Linked DNA regions of Youhaiella tibetensis. The protein of the gene in region 1 binds, or shares a complex with, the protein of each later gene. Links are inferred from orthologs where the notes say so. Each region holds a gene or a part of one and is shown in the gene's direction. Other genes may lie near its edges.

What was found.
Region 2: the proteins of xseA (region 1) and FNA67_RS05545 are in contact, whole or in part, in a cryo-EM structure (PDB 8TXR), measured with the Escherichia coli proteins. The link is inferred for Youhaiella tibetensis from one-to-one orthologs.

The regions. Positions count from the first base shown.
Region 1 is NZ_CP041690.1:991,516-1,008,495, forward strand. Bases 890-3,790 are described here. They hold xseA (exodeoxyribonuclease VII large subunit), read left to right. Parts: upstream 890-1,570; coding sequence 1,571-3,010; downstream 3,011-3,790. Other genes in these bases: purD (phosphoribosylamine--glycine ligase), read right to left, coding at 890-1,432; FNA67_RS04825 (DUF2093 domain-containing protein), read left to right, coding at 3,083-3,304; FNA67_RS04830 (hypothetical protein), read left to right, coding at 3,313-3,790. Also shown: FNA67_RS04810 (patatin-like phospholipase family protein), read right to left, coding at 1-30; more of purD, read right to left, coding at 158-889; more of FNA67_RS04830, read left to right, coding at 3,791-4,452; FNA67_RS04835 (hypothetical protein), read left to right, coding at 4,490-5,617; FNA67_RS04840 (DUF4170 domain-containing protein), read right to left, coding at 5,633-5,869; FNA67_RS04845 (3'(2'),5'-bisphosphate nucleotidase CysQ), read right to left, coding at 5,866-6,714; FNA67_RS04850 (AraC family transcriptional regulator), read left to right, coding at 6,970-7,911; FNA67_RS04855 (thioredoxin family protein), read left to right, coding at 7,995-8,378; FNA67_RS04860 (cytochrome c biogenesis CcdA family protein), read left to right, coding at 8,382-9,095; FNA67_RS04865 (SixA phosphatase family protein), read right to left, coding at 9,101-9,631; FNA67_RS04870 (bifunctional sugar phosphate isomerase/epimerase/4-hydroxyphenylpyruvate dioxygenase family protein), read right to left, coding at 9,688-11,580; FNA67_RS04875 (TetR family transcriptional regulator), read right to left, coding at 11,722-12,411; FNA67_RS04880 (shikimate dehydrogenase), read left to right, coding at 12,572-13,480; FNA67_RS04885 (GntR family transcriptional regulator), read right to left, coding at 13,477-14,160; FNA67_RS04890 (sialic acid TRAP transporter substrate-binding protein SiaP), read left to right, coding at 14,416-15,402; FNA67_RS04895 (TRAP transporter small permease), read left to right, coding at 15,495-16,010; FNA67_RS04900 (TRAP transporter large permease), read left to right, coding at 16,007-16,980. UniProt on the Escherichia coli protein: Bidirectionally degrades single-stranded DNA into large acid-insoluble oligonucleotides, which are then degraded further into small acid-soluble oligonucleotides.
Region 2 is NZ_CP041690.1:1,129,685-1,135,100, reverse strand. What follows is about bases 2,744-5,416. They hold FNA67_RS05545 (exodeoxyribonuclease VII small subunit), read left to right. Parts: upstream 2,744-3,790; coding sequence 3,791-4,042; downstream 4,043-5,416. Other genes in these bases: aroC (chorismate synthase), read right to left, coding at 4,784-5,416; FNA67_RS05540 (TlyA family RNA methyltransferase), read left to right, coding at 4,039-4,776; FNA67_RS05550 (histone deacetylase family protein), read left to right, coding at 2,838-3,770; FNA67_RS05555 (L-threonylcarbamoyladenylate synthase), read right to left, coding at 2,744-2,768. Also shown: FNA67_RS05570 (DUF1499 domain-containing protein), read left to right, coding at 1-167; FNA67_RS05565 (MBL fold metallo-hydrolase), read right to left, coding at 168-1,082; FNA67_RS05560 (biotin transporter BioY), read left to right, coding at 1,148-1,765; more of FNA67_RS05555, read right to left, coding at 1,824-2,743. UniProt on the Escherichia coli protein: Bidirectionally degrades single-stranded DNA into large acid-insoluble oligonucleotides, which are then degraded further into small acid-soluble oligonucleotides.

The DNA.
Region 1 (16,980 bases):
GCCGATACGAGGTCCTGCCGAGCCAGACACTTTCGCACTGGGCTCCTTGCCCGTGCGCCGTAGGGCTGCGGCCAGCTTGCGCCCCCGCTCCACGAGCGGGAGGGGCGGCCGATCCTGGGCGCCCGGAAAGGGTAGGCCTTCAAGGTTGACGATTGGTTCAGGCGCGAGTCCGGGCGATTGCGCGCCATCCGATGTCGCGCCTCGCAAAGCCGTCCGGCCAATCAATTGCATCAACCGCTCGGTAAGCACGGTCCTGCGCCTCCTCGACGGAGGAACCTAGCGCCGTGACATTGAGCACACGTCCCCCATTGGAGAGTAAACGCTCGCCATCCCGGCGAGTTCCTGCATGGAACACCCGAATGTCGGCGGAGTCGAGGCTCTCCGCCCCCCGTATTTCGGTGCCCTTCTGGTAACTTCCGGGGTAGCCCCGGCTCGCCAGAACGACGGTGAGGGCGGTGCGCGGATCCCACTCGGCGGTATGCCCGGCGAGCTGGCCGGTGGCGGTGGCGAGGAGCAGGTCGAGAAGATCGGACTTGAGGCGCATCATCAGCACCTGCGTCTCGGGATCGCCGAAACGGGCATTGTATTCGATGAGCTTGGGGCCGGCCCTGGTGAGCATGAGCCCGGCAAAGAGCACGCCCTGGTAAGGGGTGCCGCGCGCGGCCATGCCGGAAATGGTCGGAGCGATGATTTCGGTGAGCGTGCGCTCCATGAGCTCGGGCGTCATGACCGGGGCGGGCGAATAGGCGCCCATGCCGCCGGTATTGGGGCCCTTGTCACCATCGAAGGCGCGCTTGTGATCCTGAGCCGTGGCAAGCGGAAGGGAGTTGACGCCATCGCAGAGGACGAAGACCGAGACTTCCTCGCCTTCGAGGAATTCCTCGATCACTACTTCGGCGCCGGATGCACCGAAGGCGCCGGCAAAGCAGTCGCGGATGGCGGCCTCTGCTTCCTCGAGCGTCATGGCGACGGTGACGCCCTTTCCCAGCGCCAGGCCATCGGCCTTGATGACGATGGGGGCGCCCTGATCGCGGACATAGGCGAGGGCCGGGGCTTCGGCGTCGAATTTCGCATAGGCGGCGGTGGGGATGTCCATCTCGTCGCAGAGCGCCTTGGTGAAGCTCTTCGAGCCTTCGAGCTGGGCCGCCTCCCTGGAGGGGCCGAAGCAGGGGATGCCGATGGCGCGGACGTCGTCGCCTAGCCCCGCCACAACCTGGGCGTCGGGGCCGATGACGACGAAGTCGATCTTCTGAGACGTTACAAACGCAAGGACGGCGGCGTGGTCGTTGGGATCGAGTGCGACGTTCTCGGCAAGTTTCGCGGTGCCAGCATTGCCGGGCGCGACGAAAAGTTTGGTGAGCCTGGGGGACTTGGCCAAGGCCCAGGCCAGGGCATGCTCGCGCCCGCCGGAACCGATGAGAAGTACGCGCATATGGGGCTCCCCGATTTTGGCCAGCCTCCCGGCGGGAAGTGCCGAAGGGGCTGGGGCTCGATCTGGGCCGCCCGATAACATGCCCGGTCCGCCTTCGCCACCCTTGACGGACTCGGCGTCATCGCGCACCTCTCGGGGATGCCCGAACAACTCACCAACGCCGCCGAATACACCGTCTCCGAGATTGCCCAGGCCGTCCGCCGCACCGTCGAGGAAAACTTCGACTATGTACGGGTGCGTGGCGAGATCTCGGGCTATCGCGGCCAGCATTCTTCGGGCCATGCCTATTTCACGCTCAAGGATGCCGACGCCTCGATCGACGCGGTGGTCTGGCGCGGCAGTTTCGCCCGCCTGGCCTTCAAGCCCGAAGAGGGGCTGGAGATCATCGCCTCGGGGCGCCTGACCACCTTCCCGCGTTCGTCCAAGTACCAGATCGTCATCGAGAACATCGAGCCCGCCGGCGCCGGGGCGCTGATGGCGCTGGTCGAGGAGCGGCGCAAGAAGCTGGCGGCCGAAGGCCTTTTCGCCAAGGAACGCAAGCGCCCGCTCCCCTACCTGCCGCGCGTCATCGGCGTGGTGACCTCCCCCACGGGCGCGGTGATCCGCGATATCCTCCATCGCCTCGAAGACCGGTTCCCCACCCACGTCGTGGTCTGGCCGGTGCGCGTGCAGGGCGATACCTGCGCGCCAGAGGTTGCGGCGGCCATCGCCGGGTTCAACGCCCTGCCAGAGGACGGACCTATCGCGCGCCCGGACCTGCTGATCGTGGCCCGTGGCGGTGGTTCGATCGAAGACCTCTGGGGTTTCAACGAAGAGATGGTGGTACGCGCCGTCGCTGCGAGCCGCATCCCCATCATCTCGGCGGTGGGCCACGAGACGGACACCACGCTCATCGACTATGCCGCCGACATGCGCGCGCCGACCCCTACCGCGGCGGCCGAGGCGGCGGTGCCGGTGCGCTCCGAGCTCATCGCCTATGTCGATGACCAGGGCGCGCGCCAGCGCATGGCGGCGCGGCGCATTCTCTCGAATTATCGCGACCGGTTGCGCGCCGCCGCTGCCGGCCTGCCGCGACCGGCCGACCTCATCGCCACCGCCCAGCAGCGGCTCGACCACGCCTCATCGAACCTCCTGGCCGCGCTGCGGCACGCCAAGCAGATCAAGGAAATCCAGCTCGCGCGGGTGACTTCGCGCCTCTCGCTCTCGACGCTCGAGGCAACCGTGCATCGTGCGCGCCTGCGCTTCGATCCGGTGGCGGCGCGTGCGGAGCCCGCTTTCAGGCGCATGGTCTCGGACCGGCGCCTGCGCGTCGACAATCTGGGCAAGCTGCTGCTCACCCTCGGCTACAAGTCGGTGCTGGCGCGCGGCTATGCCATCGTCAAGGATGCCGAAGGAGAGCTGGTGCGCGGCAAGCAGTTCCTGGCGGAAGGGGATGCGCTGCGCATCGAGTTCGCCGATGGCGAGGTGCCTGCCGTGGTGGGCGAAGGCGGCAACCCGCCCCGGCCTTTACCTTCCGTTAAGCCAAAGAAGCCGCGGTCCTCGCAAGAGCGTGATGATGAACAGCCCGACCTCTTTTGACTGCCACATTTCCCCTCTATATGAGGAGGACTACAGTCAGCATTTGGCCGGACGCGCGGGGGCGAGGACGCCATGAATATCTTCGACAAGGGGTTCACCCCTTCGGAAGCACAGATCCGCTACATGGATGGCGATTTCGTCGTCCTCAAGCCCGGCAGCTTCGTGCGCTGCGCCATTACCGGCAAAGCCATCCCGATCGATGAACTGAGCTATTGGAGCGTGGACCGGCAGGAGCCCTATGCCGATGCCACGGCCGCCTACCAAGCCTACCAGCGTTTCGGCCTGAACGGCTGAGCGCCGCGGTGACGGAAGGGTCCGGCCCGCGCCGCCTGCTTTTCGTTTCCACCAGCGCCGGGGAAGATTCGGTTGCCGCCGAGATCATCCGCCGGCTGCCGCCCGGCTTCATCGTCGAGGCCTATCCGGCGATCGGCGAGGGCACGGCCTATCACGGGCTCTGCGCCATAGTAGGCCCGCGCGCGCTGCCGCCACGCTGGCGCCGCGCCCGCTTTTCGGTTCCCCATGATTTCGGCCTGGGCAATGCCCGCGCCTTCTGGCCGGGCGTGCAGTTCCTGCGCCGCGTGCGCAAGAGCTACGACCGCGTGATCGTGGTCGGCGACATCGCCGCGCTGGCCGGGTGCTGGGCGGCGGGTATTGGCGACGTCGTGTTCCTCGACCTGCACCGGACCGGCCACGGACGGCCCTATACGGCCCTGGAGCGGCAATTGATCGGGCGCACCGCCGCGCTCGTCTTCTGCCGTCACGAGGACCTGGCCGCCGCGCTGCGCGCCGATGGCCGCGATGCCCGCTCGGTCGGCAACGTGCTCATGGATTGCGTGCCCCATGGCGACTACGACGCGATGAGCCGGCGAACCCGGCCGACCGCGGTGACGCTCCTGCCGGGCAGCCGGGCGGGCAACAGCGAGAGCTTTGCGCTCCAGATCAACGCCCTGCGGGCACTGCCTCCCGAGGACCGCCCCGACATTTTCCTCGCCGTCGCCGGCTCGGTTTCGATCGACGACCTGGCGCGCGCCGCCAGGCTCCACCGCTCCGGTCTGCTGACCGGCCAGTCCGCCGACCTCTCGACCCTGCGCGACGAGCAACTGACCGTGCACATGGCCCATGGCTCGGCGCTGGGCAACCTGATCGAGGCATCCGACATCGTGCTATCGCAGGCCGATACGGCCACGGTCCAGGCGGTCGGGCTGGGCCGGCCGGTGATCAGTTTCCGCACCTTCCGCGACCGCGGGGCGCGCTATCGCGATGAGCAGGGGCTCTATGGCATCGCGCGCATCGTGACCCTGCCGGATGTGCAGAGCGTTTCCCAGGCGCTGCGCGTGCTGCTGGTCAATGCCGACGAGCGTGCCCGCATCGGCGCGCTCGGCGCCGAACGGGTCGGGGGCGCCGGCGCTATCCAGGATGTGGTCGACGCCATTGTCGGCTGAGCTTGCCAAGCCGGTCGCGGGCGGCCTAAGTGCGCCCATGAGCGCACGCTTTCTCTTTATCGCCAATGGCAATGGCGAGGATTCCATCGCTGCCGAGATCATCTCGCGCCTGCCCGAGGGCGTGAGCGCGGATGCCTACCCGGTGGTGGGAGCGGGCGGCGCCTATGAGGGGATCGCGCCCATCGTTGGGCCGCGCTTTGAAATCCCCAGCCAGGGGTGGCGTCACACCAAGGGCTCAGTAGCGCGCGATGTGCGGGGCGGGATGCTCTCGAGCATCGGGCCGGCGCTTTCCTTCCTGCGTTCGGCGCGAGGGCGCTACGACAAGGTCGTGGTGGTCGGCGACAATGTCGGCCCGATCCTCTGCCTGCTTGCGGGGCTGAAGATCGACATCTATCTCGACGTCTTCAAATCCGGCTTCGCCCATACCTATTCGGCGCCCGAGCGCTGGCTGATCCGGCGGACGACGAGGACGGTCTTCACCCGCGATGCCATGCTGGCCGAAACGCTGGCCAGGGCGGGCATCGATGCCCGCGCCGCCGGCAACGTCATGCTCGATACCACCACCTACGGCCAGTACGACGCCGCCGCCAGGCGCCGGCGACCGCTCGCCGTGACGCTCCTGCCCGGCAGCCGGGCGACGACTGGTGAGAGCCTGGCGCTGCAGGTGGAAGCCTTGAGGCTCCTGCCCGAGGCGGAACGGCCGGATGCTTTCGTGGCGGTTGCCGGCGGGATTGCCCCGGACGAGCTGGCAACGGCGACCGGCCTGCGCTGGGAACGGCCCAATTCCGGCGAAGCGGCCGACCTGGGGCGGCTCGTGGGCGAAGACCTGTTGCTCAACCTGGCGACCGGGGTTACGGGCAACCTCATCGAGGCGGCAGACGTCGTGCTCTCGCAAGCCGGCACGGCCACCCAGCAGGCGCTGGGCCTGGGACGGCCGGTGATTACCTTCGATCGTGCCGACAACCGGCGCAAGCGCATGGCCGACGAACAGGCGCTGATGGGCGAGGCGCGACGGCTCGTGCCCCAGGATGCCCATGCGCTGGCGCAGGCCACCGCGCGCCTCCTCGCCGATCGCGACGAGCGGGCGCGACTGGGCGAAATCGGCGCCGAGCGGCTCGGCCCCTTCGGGGCGGCCGCAAGGATCGTCGAGCGGTTGCTGGAATAGCGGCCGGGAAGCCGCTTACGCCTTGGTGGCTTCCGGATCGAGCAGGCGATGCAGATGCACGATGAAGTAGCGCATCTCGGCATTGTCCACGGTCTGCTGCGCCTTCTGCTTCCACACGTCGTAGGCCGCCGCGTAGTTGGGGTAGACCCCGACGATATCGACGGCCTTGAGGTCCTTGAAGGTGACCGAATCGATATCGGACAACTCGCCCCCGATGACGAGGTGCAGGAGTTGCTTGTTCTCTTCGCTCATGGTGTCCGTCTCTCCAGATCGGCGGTGATTTCGGTTTCGGCCGGGCAACCGTAGACCCGGCGCAGGGCTTGATGCACGACCGCTTTTAGCGATTCGTCGCTGAGCGCGGCAAGCGCGCCGTGGCGCACATCGGCGGTGTTGAAGAGCGGCTTGCCCGAGCACACATCCTCAAAGCCGATGCCGGCTTCGGCCAGGATGACGGCCGCCCCTGCAATGTCCCAGTCCTGCGAGCCGCGGCGTGCCACCACGGCGTCGAGCTTGCCTGTCGCCACCTGCACGAGCCGGTAGGCGAGGGAGGGGAAATAGGGCCCGCGCGTATAGTGCAGCCCGGCTTCCTGCAGTTCCTGGTGCACGGCTCCTGGCGCCGGAATGACCGCCGAGCGCCCCGGCTGCACGAGGCGCACGATGGGCTTGCCGTTGAGCCGCGCGCCGCCGCCGATCGAGGCGTCGTAGAGCTCGTCGCGCGCCGGCGCATAGACGACCCCGGCAATGGCGACCCCGTCCTCGACCACCGCCACGCTCACCGTCCAGCTGTCGTCGCCGCGAATGAACCCACGCGTGCCGTCGATGGGATCGACCACGAAGACGCGGCGGTTATTGAGCCGGGCCAGATCATCCACGCTCTCTTCGCTCAGCCAGCCATAGCCGGGACGCGCCGCGAGCAGGGAGGCGTGCAGGAACTTGTCCAGCACGATGTCGGCCTCGCTCACCGGCGAGGCGTTTTCCTTGGTCCAGGTCTTGAGATTTCGCCGAAAGTAGCCCGAGGCGATGATGCCCGCCCCGACAGCGGTCGAGCGCAAGAGTTCGAGATCCTGCTCGGGGCTGGTGGCTTGCGCTTCTGGCATACGACCTTCGTAAGGCTTTTCTGCCGCCCTTCTAGGCTTGCGGCGTGTAATGAGCAAGGCCGCCATCGCACATGGCGGCCCTGCGATTGCCGCCGGACATGCCCGAAGCGCCAAGTATTGACGGTAAGGTGAACTACGCGCTACAAAATCCTGACCGATGTTGTGGGCGGGACAACTATGGTCGTGCAGTCTCCTGTTATGTTTTCGACGCAAAATCTTAGTAAAAGCGATCAATTCGACGCTTACCGAGAGTTTATGGCGCCGGTGATCGACGTCGCCGCGGTCGGCGACCCGGAGATTTCCTTTCAAACCCAGCATACGGTCTGGAACATGGGCGCCACGGTGCTCACCCGCGCCGTACTGCCGCCGATGCCACGCCGGTTCAGCCATCTGCGCAAGGATCCGCTGGACCACTGGTGCCTGGTGCTTTGCGAGACCGGCGAGCCGCAGGCGCGGGGCGAGGGCGACCCGGTGCGGCTGACCGGCCGGCAGATGGGCATCCGTTCGCTCGGCCGGCCGTTCGAGACCACCGTAACCGACCGGACCGTGCTCTCCCTCTATGTTCCGCGCGACCTCTTCCCCTCGGCGGCGGGCGTGCTCGATGCGGCCGATGGCCAGATGCTGGGGGGCGTGCTCACCGATTTGCTGGCCGATTATCTTGCCGCTCTCGAGCGGCGCCTGCCGCTGATCGGCATCGAGGAGACGGCCCGCATCGCCGAAGCCACCGGCAACATCATCGCCGCCTGTCTCGCCCCCACCGCCGATCGGCTCGACGCCGCGCGCCCGGCGGCCAACTGGACGCTGGTCGAGCGGGCGCGCCGCGCCATCCAGCAGAACCTGGCCACCCCCGAGTTCACCCCCGAAGAACTCTGCCGCAAGATCGGCACCTCGCGCTCCAAGCTCTACCGGCTGTTCGAACCTTTCGGCGGGGTGGCTCACTACATGCAGCGCCAGCGCCTGCGCGAAGCCCGCTCGATGCTCAGCCGCTCCGACGAGGCCCTGTCGGTCAGCAGGATCGGGGAAATGGTGGGCTTTGCCGACCTTTCCAGCTTCAGCCGGGCCTTCAGGCGCGAATTCGGTGCGAGCCCGAGCGATATGCGCGGGATCCCGGTGATGTCGGCCACGCCGCTCGAGCCCCGCCCATCCATTGCCGATTCCGGCCTGCTCGGCAGCGCGTTGCGTTCGCTGCACGGCTGAGCGTTTCCGCTCACAAGTGCGAGATCGGTTGATCTGACACGCCGTTCCACTCGTATCTTCCTCAACGAAACAGGGAGAGTGAGATGAAACGAGCTTTTGCGTTGCTGGCGATGCTGACCGTGCTGATCGGGGCCGGCCCGGCCGCCGCCTTCGAGATTCGCCCCTTCGACCAGGCCACCGTTGCCAAGCTGGTGGCGACCGGCAAGCCGGTGGTGGTGCACGTCTACGCGCCGTGGTGCCTGCAATGCCGGGCCCAGGAGGCGATCCTCAATCGCCTCTCGGCCACCGGCCAATATGACGATATCGCCTTCTTCAGGGTCGACTACGACCACCAGAAGGACGTGGTGGCCCAGTTCAACGTGCCGCGTTCCACGCTCATCGCCTATCGCGGCGACAAGGAAGTGACGCGCCAGTCCTGGGGCACGAGCCAGGCCTGGGTGACCAACATCCTCGACGCCGTGCACTGAGCGATGATCGGCCTGGTACTGGCGTTTCTCGCGGGCATCCTGACCATTCTGAACCCCTGCGTGCTGCCGCTCGTGCCGATCGTCGTGGTCGGAGCGGCTTCGCGCGACGTGCGCGCCCCCTTCGCGCTGGCGCTGGGCCTGGCGCTCACGTTCGGCGTGGTGGGCGGGTTCGTGGCGGCGGCGGGCGTTGAACTCGGGGACGATCCGGTGCTGCGGACCATCTCTGCACTGGCGCTGATCGGGGTGGGCGCGGCGATGGTTTCGCCCTGGGTCGCCCAATTCTCCGAACGCGCCCTGGCGCCCGTCGCCACGGCTGGTGGCCGGTGGTCCAATGCGCTGCCCGGCAACACGCTGCTCTCCCATGCTGCGCTCGGAGCGCTGCTGGCGGTCGTCTGGGGGCCGTGCATCGGTCCCACCATCGGCGCGGCGCTGCTGCTGGCGGCCCAGCCGGGATCGCTTCCGCTCGCCATGCTGACCATGTCCGTCTTCGCCTTCGGAGCGGCCACCTCCCTCCTCGTCGTCGGCTTCGGCATGTCCAAGTTGACCCGCGAAACGCGCCTGGCGACGCGGCAGGCCGCGCATGTGGCCCGCCTCGCCTTCGGTGTCCTCACGATCCTTGTGGGCCTTGCCGTATTGACGGGCGTGGACCGGCAGATCGAAGCGGCCCTGGTGGCGGCGATGCCCGATTGGCTGGTGCTGTTCGCGACCCAGCTCTAGGGGGCTCAGTCGTCGACGGAGGCCCCCAGAAGCTTGGGCGTGACGAACCGCTCGAGCCTGCCCGATGCCGGCAGGATGTCGGGCCAGGCCTCCTGCTCGAAGTCGATGACGGCGAGGGCAGCCGTTGGGAAATGCGCGTCGAGCGCCGTCCGGTCCTCGATGCCGCCCGAGCCTACGAGCCGGATCGCCAGTTCCTGCAATCCCGGCTGGTGCCCGACCAGCATGAGGGACGGCACGGAAGGCGGGGTCTCGCCGATCACCTTGAGCAGCAGCCCGAAGGGCGCCAGGTAGAGCCGGCTGTCCTCGCGCATAGCGGGGAGATGGTCGCCCATGGCTTCGCTGGCGCGCTCCCAGGTTTCGCGCGTGCGCCGGGCCGGCGAGACCAGCACGAGCCCCGGCACCAGGCCGGCCTCGGCCATGAACCGCCCCATCTGCGGCGCCGCCTTGCGCCCGCGTTCAGAGAGCGGGCGGTCGCGGTCGTCCACATCCCTGGGCCAGTCGGACTTGGCGTGACGGAACAGCATGAGCCTGAGCATTTGCGACCCTTCTCGCGTTGGCACAGGCTCTATCAACCACGCAGCGGCCCTCGCCGCTAGCGGCTGGGTATGTTTGCCGGTCGCAGCGCCCGCTTCTGGGCCGCGATGCGGAAGGGCGCGTTGGGAGCGCCATACCCGCCATAGCCGCCCGAGCGCTGTAGGATTTCAAAGAAGAAACCCTCACCCATGTTGCGGCTGTAGAACTGGAAGAACTCCCCGCCGCCCGCGTCGCGGTCATAAAGAATGTTGTGCGCGCGCAGTCTGGCGACGAACGCTTCGTCGAGCCCGAAACGGGCTGCGACATCGTCGTAGTAGTTGGGCGAGATCTCGAGCACCGGAAAGCCGCGCCCGGCCATGGCCGACGCGGTGGCGAAGATATCATCGCTCGCCAGCGCCAGGTGCTGCACGCTCGACCCGAAGGTGTTGGCGATGAAATGCCCCGCCAGGGTGCGGCTGTTCTCGGCGCCGTTGAGCGTGAGCCGCAAGGTGCCGCCCGCGTTCTCGATGACCTGGCTGCGCACGAGCCCGGCCGGATCGAGGACATCGACCATCGGGCTCTTCTCCACCGCGAAGATCGAGCGGTAGAAGAGCAGCCAGGTCAGCATCTCTTCGTAGGCCATGGTCTGGGCGATATGATCGAAGCGGTCGAGGCCGCAACCGTCCGCCGGCTCGGAGGGAACGGGATCGAACTCGATATCCCAGACGCGTGCCAGATCGCTCGTGCGATCGAGGAAGTAGATGACCCCGCCACCGACGCCGCGAATGGCGGGAATGGATAGCTCGCCGTCACCCACCGGCTGCTCGAATATCTGCGCGCCAAGCGCCCTGGCGCGCGCCACTGCCGCTGCCGCATCGGCTACGCGCAGGCCGATTGCATAGGCCGAGGTGCCGTGGGTTATGTAGGTCGAGTGTGCCAGACCCTCGCGCTCGGTATTGATGACGAGGTTTATCTCGCCCTGCGTGTAGCGCGTCACCGCCTTGGTGCGGTGCTGACCGGCCCGGCGAAAGCCCATCTGGGTAAAAAGCGCGGCGAGCGCCTCGGCTTCCGCTTCGTCGGCGGTGAACTCGACGAACGCGATGCCCTCCACCTCCTGGCGCGCGGGCATCGGGGGTGCGGTGAGCTTGATGTCCGGCTCCAGCTTGGCGACCTGGTCCATGAGATAGACCAGCGAGCGGTGGCCATCGACCGAAATGGTGCGCGGCGAGCCGCCGCGAAACTGATCGTTGAAGATCTCGAGGGAGAGGGGACCGGCATAGCCGGTCGCGGCGACGGCGCGCATGAAATCGACCACCGGCAGGTCGCCTTCGCCCGGCATGTTGCGGAAATGGCGGCTCCAGTAGAGCAAGTCCATGTCGATGAGCGGAGCGTCGGCAAGCTGGACGATGAAGATCCTGTCGCCCGGAATGGCGCGGATGCTGTCCGGATCGATGCGGCGCGAAAGCGTGTGGAAGCTATCCAGGATCACCCCGATATTGGGATGGTCAGCCCGCCGCACGATCTCCCAGGCGTCACGATGATCGTTGACGTGGCGTCCCCAGGCCAGCGCCTCGTAACCGACGCGAATGCCGTGGGCCTCGGCGAGCCGCCCCAGTTCGTGCAGGTCCCCCGCCGCTCGGTCGATGCCGCCCAGCGCCTGGGGCGACACGTTCGAGCAGACCAGCATCAGGTCAGTGCCCAACTCGCCCATCAGCTCGAACTTGCGACGCGCCCGCTCGAAGGCCTGGCTGCGCTGCGGCTCGGGGAGGCCTTCGAAGTCGCGGAACGGCTGGAAGAGCGTGATCTCCAGGCCATAGTCCTTGACCATCGCCCCCACCTCGCGCGGCGAGCCGCCGAAGGTCAGGAAGTCGTTCTCGAAAATCTCGACGCCATCGAACCCCGCCGCCGCAATGGCCTGGAGCTTTTCGGCAAGGTCGCCGCTGATGGACACTGTCGCGATCGAAGTCTTCATCGCTCCCTCCCTCTGCCGAATTGGACGGACTAGTTAGTACATTGATAGGGCGTTCCGCGGCTTCCGGTCAAGGGAAGGCGCCGAAGGGCGCGCTGGAGAGAGGCGGAAGGGGCGGGCCTCGAGCCGGCGAGGTCCGCCGCGTCAGTCGGCGGACAGGTGCTCGGGCCTGACCACGTAGCGCAGGACCATGTCCACCGAATTGGCGCGCAGCGAATCCTGAGCCTGCGGCGTGCCGATATCGCGCCCGAAGATCTTGGAGAAGGTGGCCCGGTTCGAGACGTTGAAGAAGCATAGGGCACTAATCTGCCAGTGCAGCTCGATCGGATCGAGGCTCTCGCGGAAAAGCCCTGCCTCTACCCCGCGCGCATAGAGCGATTCGATGGTGCCGATGGCCGTCACATTGAGGTCGCGGATGACTTCGGACTTTTCCAGATACTGGGCGTGATGGATGTTCTCGATCATCACCATGCGGATGAAATCCTCATGCTTGTGGTGGTGATCGAAGGTGAATTCGACGATGCGCCGCAAGGCCGCGATGGGGTCGAGTCCGCCGATGTCGAGCTTGCTCTCACCCTCGCGTACCAGGCGATAGGCGTTCTCCAGCGCACTGAGGTAGAGGCCTTCCTTGTCGCCGAAATAGTAGTAGATCATGCGCTTGCTCGAACGGGTGCGCGCCGCGATTTCGTCGATGCGGGCGCCGGCCAGTCCGTTGAGCGCAAACTCCTCCGAAGCGATCTCGATGATGTTCTGCCGGGTGCCTTCCGGGTCCTGGGAGCGCACGCCGGCGCGTTCCACCTGTTCCGCGGACTTCTTCACCTTCGCTACCGGCATTGAAATGCTCCTGCACACTCCCACGAGGGGAGATTGACTAAACTAACCAGTTCGTACACTTTGGCGCACGCTTGGCGCCATTATCGGTGGCGCGGGCGGAATGACAAGAACTATGCCACGCAAGATCCAGTCCTGCCTGGTGAAACGGGAACCCAGACCGGTGACGGATACGTTCGAAGCTGCGGTGGCGCGCCTGCGCGAGACGATATCGCGGCGCTGCGCCAGTAACGCCCGCACGGTGCTGATCGGCCTGATCGGCCGCGGCATCCAGTCCTCGCGCACCCCGGCGATGCACGAGCGCGAGGGGGGCCGGATCGGCCTCAACTATGTGTATCTGCTGATCGACTTCGACGCGCTGGGGCTGGCCGATGCGGACCTGCCGCGCCTGCTCGACGCCGTCCAGTCGCTCGGATTTGCCGGCCTCAACGTCACGCACCCCTTCAAGCAGGCAGTGCTGAACCTGCTCGATCGCCTCTCGCCCGAGGCCGCAGCGATCGGGGCGGTCAACACCGTGGTCTTCGAGAACGGGCGCCGGGTCGGGCACAACACCGATTGCTGGGGATTCGCCGAGAGCTTCAGAGAGGGCTTGGCCGGGGCGCCGCTCGGGGAAGTGGTGCAGTTCGGAGCCGGAGGCGCCGGCGCCGCCGTTGCCCACGCGCTCCTCGAGTGCGGCGTCAACGGCCTGACGATCTGCGACAAGGACAGCGCCCGCGCCGGCGAGCTTGCGGGCCGACTGTCGGAGCGCTTTTCGCGCGAGGTCATTGGGGTCGAGGACGCCAGCCTGGCGCTGGGGCGGGCCGATGGCCTGGTCAATGCCACGCCCATAGGCATGGCCAAGTATCCGGGCGTACCTTTCCCCGCCTACCTGCTTTCAAGGCAGCACTGGGTCGCCGAGATCATCTACTTTCCCGCCGATACCGAATTGCTCGAACGGGCCCGCGCCCTAGGCTGCCGCACCCTGGCGGGCACCGGCATGGCGGTCTACCAGGCGGTCAAGGCGTTCGAGCTCTTCACCGGCATCGCCCCGGACCGCATGGCGATGGCGGGGCACTTCCAGGCCGCCGCCTAGCCGACCATCTCCGGAATGCTTGCTGCAAGCACATGATCGATGCCTTTGAGCACGTGCTCGCGCAGCATGGCCTGGGCTCCCGCCACGTCGCGCGACAGGGCGAAGTCCAGCAAGGCCTTGTGATCATCCCTCACGCCCGGTCCGCGAAAGCTCTCGGCCAGCATGTGGTAGCGTACGAACCGGTCGAAGACCGATGTGTGCATGCTCATGAGCGAGTGCGAGCCGCAGGCCGAGATCAGGCCTTCGTGGAAGGTGCGGTCGTAGACGATCCACTCGGGCGTGCGGCGGGCATCGCCGGCGAGCAGCTGGCGCTCGGTCGCCGCCAGCTTGTGGTGGGCCCCGACCACCCGCGCCTCCCATTCGAGGTCGCCCGCGGCGAACGAGAGTGCGAGAGCATGGCTTTCCAGCAGCAACCGCAGGTCGCCCAGCTCGGCAAGGTCCGCCGCCGAAACGGGCGCCACCTCGAAGCCGCGCTGCCCCTCGGCCAGAACGAACGACTCGGACGCCAGGCGCGTCAGGATTTCGCGCAACGTGCTGATGCTGACCGCGTAGTGCTGCTTGAGCCGGTCGAGCGTCAGGCGGTCGCCGGGCCGCAGCGCCCCATGGATGATGTCGTTGCGGATCTGCCGGAAGGTGGCGTCGCCCACAGTCTCGGTCGCGAGCGACAGGTTCCCCTCGATACCCAATTTGCGACCCTTTGCATGTCCAACGGATGAATTGCGTTTTATCAGACGAAAAGGAGATTGACAGTCGAAATCGCGTCGGTCACCTTTTCTGCCGAGGCCGCGAACTCGTGAGGGAGCCGCGGTCGGTTGACATGTACGAACCAGTCCGTACATTGTTCGCAACCCAGGGGCGTCAGACCCCGGGCTAAAATGGGAGGGCCCGCTTTGGTGGGCTCAAGGGACCCGCGTGGTCCATGAGGAGGGATAGAAATGAGCTACCAACTTCGACGGCGGGCAGCCGTTTTCGGCGCCGCCGTGCTTCTGGCGGCAGCGGCGCTTCCGGCCTTTGCGCAGGATAAGCCGACACTCAAGCTTTCCGCGGTGTTCTCCGAGCAGGACATCCGCGCCGAGATGACCAAGCGCTTTGCAGAGGACATCAAGGACGATTTCACGCTCGAGCCGTATTTCGGCGGAACCCTGTTCAAGCAGGGCACCGAGCTCGTGGCGCTGCAGCGCGGCAACCTGCAGATGGGCAATATCGCGCCCCAGGATATTTCCAACCAGATTCCGGCCTGGTCGGTGCTGACCTCGGCCTACCTGTTCCGCGACTACGACCACCTCAAGACCTTCTTCAAGAGCGATGTCGGGGCCGAGTTCAAGCAGATGGCCGAGGATCAGCTCGGCGTCCACATTCTTGGCCCGACCTATTTCGGCACGCGCCAGGTGGGGCTGCGCACCGACAAGAAGATCAACACGCCCGCCGACATGGCCGGCATCAAGCTGCGCATGCCGGGTGGCGACGCCTGGCAGTTCCTTGGCACCGCTCTCGGCGCCAACCCGACCCCGATGGCTTACGCCGAGGTCTATACGGGCCTGCAGACCGGCGCCATCGACGGTCAGGACAACCCGCTGCCGAACGTCGAGAACATGAAGTTCTACGAGGTGACCAAGGAGATCGTCTTGACCTCCCACCTCGTCGGCTTCGACCTCTGGACCATCGCCAGTTCGGTGTGGAACGACATGACTCCCGAGCAGCAGGCCAAGCTTCAGGCCGCCGCCGACAAGGAACTGGAATGGAGCGCCCAGCAGCATCTGGCGCGTGAGGCCGAACTGGTGCAGTTCTTCAAGGACAAGGGCCTGGACGTCTACACTCCCGATGTCGCCGCGTTCCGCGCCTTCGCGCAGGACAAGTACCTCAAGTCCGACCTGGCCAAGGATTGGCCGGCCGGGGTCGTGGACAAGATCAACGCCCTCTAGGATCAGGCGAGGGGCCGTGCCCGTCATGGCCCCCTCGCAACCGGTCCGGCTCCGCCAGCGCGGGCCGGCACAAATGAGGGCTGGGGATCGTCATGTCTTCCTTCGTTAGGGGCGTGGGCGGCTGGCTGCGCCGCCGCGCCGAAAATGTCGCCGCCGCGATGCTGGCCGTCATGTTCCTGGCCTTCATCGCCCAGATCGTGATGCGCTACGTGCTCGGACTGCCCACCGGCTGGACCAACGAGCTCACGGTCATCCTCTGGCTCTGGCTGGTGCTGTTCGGCTGCGCCTTCGTCGTCCGGGAGGACGAGGAGATCCGGCTCGATCTCATCTACAGCGCCGCTCCCGCACCGGCGCGCCGGGTGATGAAGATCGTCAGCGCCGTCGCCCTGGTCTCGATGTTCGCCATCTCGCTGCCGGCGGTCATCGACTACGTGGGCTTCATGAAGGTGCAGAAGACGGCCTACCTCAAGATCCGCTTCGACTACCTCTATTCCATCTACGTCGTCTTCGTGCTCGCCATGATCGTGCGCTACCTCTGGCTTGGCTGGCACGCCATCTGGGGTACGGACGAGGCGAAGGCGCCCGCTTCTGGGGAAGACCCGGCATGACCCTGACCAGCCCCTTTCTCCTGGCCATCGTCGCTATCACCGTCCTGGCGCTCATCGGCCAGCCGATCGGTCTCGCCATGCTGGTCGGCTCGATCTTCTACCTGGTGCTGGCCGGCGCCGACCTGGGCACGGTGGCCGAGCAGTTCCTCAACGGCATGTATTCCAATTTCGTCATCCTGGCGGTGCCCCTCTTCATCCTCGCCGCCGAGCTGATGAACAGCGGCAGCCTCACCGAGCGCCTGCTGCGCTTCTGCAATGCCCTGGTTGGCCGCTTTCGCGGCGGGCTGGCGCAGGTCAACGTGCTGCAATCGGTAATCTTTGCGGGCATGTCGGGCTCGGCCATCGCCGATGCCGCAGGCAGCGGCAAGATGATGCAGCACATGATGACCAAGGACGGGCGCTACCCGCCCAGCTTCGCCGCTGCGCTCACGGCTGCCTCCGCCGTCATCGGCCCCATCATCCCGCCCTCCATCCCCATGGTGCTCTACGCGCTGGTCTCGGATGCCTCGATCGGCTTCCTGTTCCTCGGCGGGGTGGTGCCCGGCATCATGATGGGCGCGGCGCAATCAGCCATCATCGCCACCACGGCGCGTCGCCGCAAATTCCCGGTCGAGCCGCCCGTGCCGCTCCGCCAGATTCCGCGCATCACCTGGGATTCCCTGCCGGCGCTCATGATGCCGGTGGTCCTGATGGTGGGCATCTATGGTGGCGTCACCACACCCACCGAGGCGGCCGCCGTCGCCGCCTGCTATGCTCTCGTCATCTCGGTGCTGCTCTATCGCAGCATCAGCCTCCGCTCGCTCTATGCCTCGCTGCTGACGAGCGCGCGCACCACGGCGTCCATCGGCATGCTCATCGCCGGTGCCCTGGTCTTCAACTACGTCGTCACGATCGAAAACATCCCGGACAGCATCCGCGTGCTGCTCACCGACTGGAACCTCAACCAGATCGGCTTCCTGATCTTCGTCAA
Region 2 (5,416 bases), 140 kb from region 1 along the record:
CCGGCGTGCTGCGCGACAGTGTGCTCGGCGCGCCGTCCGAGCCGGCAGCCCCGCCCCCGCAGGAAACGCGGAACGACACCGATACCGTCGTGCCGGCGGAGCGTCCCAGTGACCTGCGACCGCCGCCGCCCGATCCCTTCGACACAGAGGCGCCGCCGCCCGATTGATCAGGCGGGTGCCAGCTGCGTCCCCAGTAGCGTCCGGCGCATGCGCAACGCACCCTGCCCGGCCAGATACTCGACATGGGCGCGCACCGTCATGGCTGCAGCCATCCGGATTGCCGGGGACTGCTGAGGGTAGATGGACTGCACGACGGCGCCGATGGACTGGGCTCCCGCGCCTACGGCTTCAACTATCTGGGCGTTTCGCAACTCGCGATGCGCCTTGAGCGCGCGCGCATAGCTCTGCCCCTCGATGATGGGACCGCCGTGGGCGGGATGAAACTGTGCGTAGGGACTGGCAATGATCCGCTCGAGGGAAGCGAAATAGTCGCCCATCGAGCCATCGGGAACGGCGACCAGGGTGGAATTCCAGCCCATGACGTGATCGCCGGTGAGCAGCAGCGGCGTGCTGCGGAGGCCGAACGCCAGGTGATTGGCGCAATGGCCCGGCGTCGCGATGACTTCCAGCTCCATGCCGTCAAAGCTGAGAACTTCGCCGTCCTTAAGAACGCGATCCGGGACCAGCCGCCAGTCGCATGACCGCGACAGGGTGTTGATCTCGAACGGATGCAGCGGGCGCGACAGCCTGTGGCGCCCTTCGAACCAGACCGGGGCACCGGTTGCGGCGCGGAGGCGCGGAACGAGGGCGGAGTGATCCTTGTGAGTGTGGGTCAGGACGATCGCCTCGACCGGACGGCCGGCGATGGCGGCGAGAAGCGCTGCCAGATGAGCATCGTCGTCGGGCCCCGGATCGATAATGGCCAGGCGATCGCGGCCGATGAGAAAGGTATTGGTGCCGGTGAACGTATAGGGGCTGGCATTGGGCGCCGTCAGGCGCTCCAACCCGGGAATGACCGCTACAGGCGCCCCGATTTGCGGATCAAAGTCTGTGTTGAACACCAGGGAAGGCACAGAGGTCATTGCGTTGCCGGATTCCACTGACTAGAAATAATCGAACATAGTTTCTTGGGTGGACCTTTATCGCAATGGCGCTAACTCTGACGACCCCGAATACGATCCTGGGCGTGCTCGAGCCGAAGGCCGACACCAACCGTATGGTGGCCAACGCCTTCACCGTCCTCGCGGGCACGATTCTCCTGGCGGTTTCCGCGCGGATCAACATTCCGCTGATCCCGGTTCCCGTCACTTTCCAGACCCTCACCGTGGCAGTGCTGTCGGCAGCATTCGGCTGGCGGATCGGCGTGGCGACCGTCGTTGCCTACATCGCCCAGGGCCTGCTCGGCCTGCCGGTCTTCGCGCGCGGGGGCGGGATCGCCTACCTCATGTCGCCGACCTTCGGGTTTATCGTGGGCATGATCCCGATGGCCTACATTATCGGCCGCGCCGCCGATGCCGGCCTCTCGCGCCGTCCGCTGGCGCTGTTCGGCGTGATGGTCGCGGCGGACGCCGTCTGCTTTGCCCTCGGGTTCGTATGGCTCCTGATGCTGGCCGCCGGCACCACCTGGATCGACCAGAGCAACGTGCTCGGCTCGGCCTTCGCCGTTGCGGTGCAGCCGTTCATCGTTTGGGACATCATCAAGATGGCCTTCGCCGCGATGACCGTGACCGGCGCCTGGGCGCTGCTGGGCAGCCGTAAGGCCTGATCTTTCGGCACCATTGAATTGCAAGGGCCGGCTCATTGAGCCGGCCTTTTTCGTTCGCCTAGGCGCGGGGCGCAGCCGCCCGTTGCAGGCGATCGTTGATCGCTTCGCCCAGCCCCTCTTCCGGGATCGGGGCCACGGCGATCTTGCCGACACCCATCGCGTCGAGGTCATGGAGCATGGCGAAGAGATTGCGCGCCGCCTCGTGCAGGCGCGCGGTGGGCGAGAGATTGAGCAAGGGGCGGTCGGTGGCAGGAGCGGGGCCGAAGGCCAGGTAGGCCTCGTCGGCAAAGGGCGCTTCGGCGTTGAGACGCAAGGTGGCCTGTGGCGCGTAGTGGCTCGGCAACATGCCGGGCGCGGCTATGGCCGCGTCATGCTCGGCGACCTCGATGCGGCGCCCGAGCATCCGCTCGGCCTCGTCGCGAGCCAGGGCGCCGGCGCGCAGTTGCACGACACTGTCACCGACGACCTTGAGGATGGTGGATTCGACGCCCGCCTCGCACGGACCGCCATCGAGCACAGGCACGCGGCCGCCGAAACCGATACGCACCTGGTAGGCGTTGGTCGGCGACAGGCGGCCGGAAGGATTGGCCGAGGGCGCAGCCAGTGGACGACCGGCGGCGCGAATGAGATCGAGCGCCAGGGGATGGTCTGGAATGCGGATGGCGATGGTATCGAGGCCGGCCGTCACGATATCGGAAATCTTGTTGCCGGACTTCTGCGGCAGCACGAGCGTGAGCGGGCCGGGCCAGGCCTTGGCGAGGCGCTTGGCCAGGGGCGAGAACTCGGCAAGGCTCTCGGCCATGTCCAGGTTCGCGCAATGGACGATCAGGGGATTGAAGCGGGGCCGGCCCTTGGTCTCGTAGATCGAGAGCACCGCGTCCGAATTGGTGGCGTCTGCCCCAAGACCATAGACGGTCTCGGTAGGGAAGGCGCAAACCCTGCCCGAGATGAGAATGTCTGCGGCCTCTTGGACGCTCTGCGGATCGATCAGGTGCTTATTCATGCGCGCTGTTTGACAAGGGGGGCGTGCCACGTCAAGAAGACATACCGGCGGCATCGCGACGTACCAAGCATGACCACTCTCCTTATTAGCCAAGCTAACTTTGAAAGTCATGTGACGCCATCGGGGCATCCCGAGCGCGCCGACCGCGTACGTGCGGTGGAACAAGCGCTTTCCCATGACCGCTTCGCGCCGCTCAAGCGCCGCATGGCGCCCTCCGGCGACCTGTCGCTGGTGCAGCTCGCCCATGACCGCGACTATCTGGCGCGGCTGCGCGACGCGCGACCCGCCGAGGGCATCGGCCAGATCGACGAGGATACGTTCATCTCGGCAGGCTCGCTGGATGCTGCCGCGACGGGGCTCGGGGGAGCGCTGGCGGCACTCGATGCGGTGGCGATGGGCGAGGTCGACAACGCCTTCTGCGCCATCCGTCCACCCGGCCACCACGCCGAGATCGTCAACCCGATGGGCTTTTGCCTCATCAATACCATCGCGATCACAGCACGCGAGGCGCAGCGCAAGTATGGCGCGGAGCGCGTGGCGATCGTCGACTTCGATGTCCATCACGGCAACGGCACGCAGGATATCTTCAAGGACGATCCCACGGTCTTCTACGCGTCGAGCCATCAGATGCCGCTCTACCCCGGCACGGGTCGCCCCGACGAGCACGGGGTAGGCAACATCCTCAACGTGCCGCTGCAGGCCGGCACCGATGGCGAGGCGATGCGGATTGCCTATCTCGAGGCGATCCTGCCGGCCATCGATGCCTTCTCGCCGGATTTTCTCTTCGTCTCGGCCGGTTTCGACGCGGATTACCGCGATCCGCTGGCGCAGCTGAACTGGCACCCGCAGGACTATGCATGGGTCACGGGCAAGCTGATGGACATTGCCGAGAGGCGATGCGGCAACCGGCTCGTCTCCCTGCTGGAAGGTGGATATGACCTGCACGGGCTTGCCGAAGGGGTGACAAGCCACGTCACGATGCTACAAGACGGCACGCTCTAACCGCCCACCGGGATTCTGCCATGGCCGAGAACATCAACGAAGACATCAAGGCAATGAGCTTCGAGCGGGCGCTCGAGGAACTGGAGACTATCGTCCAGAAGCTCGAGAGCGGCCGCGCGCCCTTGCAGGAATCGATCGCGATCTATGAGCGCGGCGAAGCGCTCAAGGCCCATTGCGATGGATTGCTCAAGACTGCCGAGGCGCGCATCGAGAAGATTACGCTCTCGCGCGACGGCAAGCCCGCCGGCACCGAGCCTCTCGACGAGAGATGAGCGAGCGGATCCGGCTCGACCTGGCCCTGGAGCAGCGCAAGCTGCTGCCGAGCCGGGCGCGGGCACGCGATGCGATCCTGCGCGGCACGGTCACCGTGAATGGCGTAGTGGCCGGCAAACCGCACCAGATGGTGGCGGCGAGCGACGCCATTGCCCTTGACGACCCTGCATCGCGATATGTGTCACGCGCCGCGCTCAAGCTGCTGGCGGGGCTGGATGCGGGCGCAATCGCGGTCGAAGGAAAGACCTGCCTCGATGTCGGCAGTTCGACGGGCGGGTTTACGCAGGTGCTGCTCGAGCGTGGCGCGGCCCGGGTCTATGCGGTCGATGTCGGGCACGACCAGCTCCATCAGCGCCTGCGCGGATCGAACCGGGTGGTTTCGCTCGAAGGCGTCAACGCGCGCGACCTCGATGCCGGCCAGATTCCCGAACCCATCGACCTCTTGGTTTCCGATGTCAGCTTCGTTTCGGTGACGAAGGTCCTGGCCGCGCCGCTTGCCCTCTGCCGCCCGGGCGCCGAAGCGGTGATCCTCATCAAGCCGCAGTTCGAGGTGGGCCGCGACAATGTCGGCAAGGGCGGGATCGTAACCGATGCCGGCGCGATCGAGAGGGCGATTACGGATGTGATCACGTTCCTGGCCGACGAAGGCTGGGCGCACCGCGTTTCGGTCCCATCCCCCATTTCGGGCGGAGACGGCAATACCGAAACCGTCGCGGTGTTCCTGAAGGCCTAGCGCGCGCTCAGTATCCGACGCCGCCCGGCCGTCCGGTCTGGGCACGATGGCGCAGGAAGTGGTCGGCGAGCGTCACAGCCATCATCGCTTCGCCGATGGGAACGGCGCGGATGCCCACGCACGGATCGTGGCGGCCCTTGGTGATGATGTCGGTATCCTCGTTCGCGGTCGTCACCGTCTGGCGCGGGGTCAGGATCGACGAGGTCGGTTTGACCGCAAAGCGCACCACGACCGGATCGCCGTTCGTGATGCCGCCCAGGATGCCGCCGGCGGAATTGGAGAGGAAATAGGGCGCGTCAGGCCCGGCGCGCATCTGGTCGGCGTTAGCCGTGCCGGTGAGGCTCGCCGCCTCCATGCCCGCGCCGATTTCGACGCCCTTGACGGCATTGATCGACATCATGGCAGAGGCAAGGTCGGCGCTCAGCTTGCCGTAGATCGGCGCGCCCCAGCCGACCGGCACGTTCTCGGCAACCACCTCGATGACCGCGCCGACGGAATCGCCGGACTTGCGCAAACCGTCGAGATATTCCGCCCACATCGCGGCGGCCTTGGCATCGGCACAGAAGAAAGGGTTCTGGTCGACCTGGTCCCAATCGAAATTGGCGTAGTCGATCTTGTGCGGACCGACCTGGACGAGGCT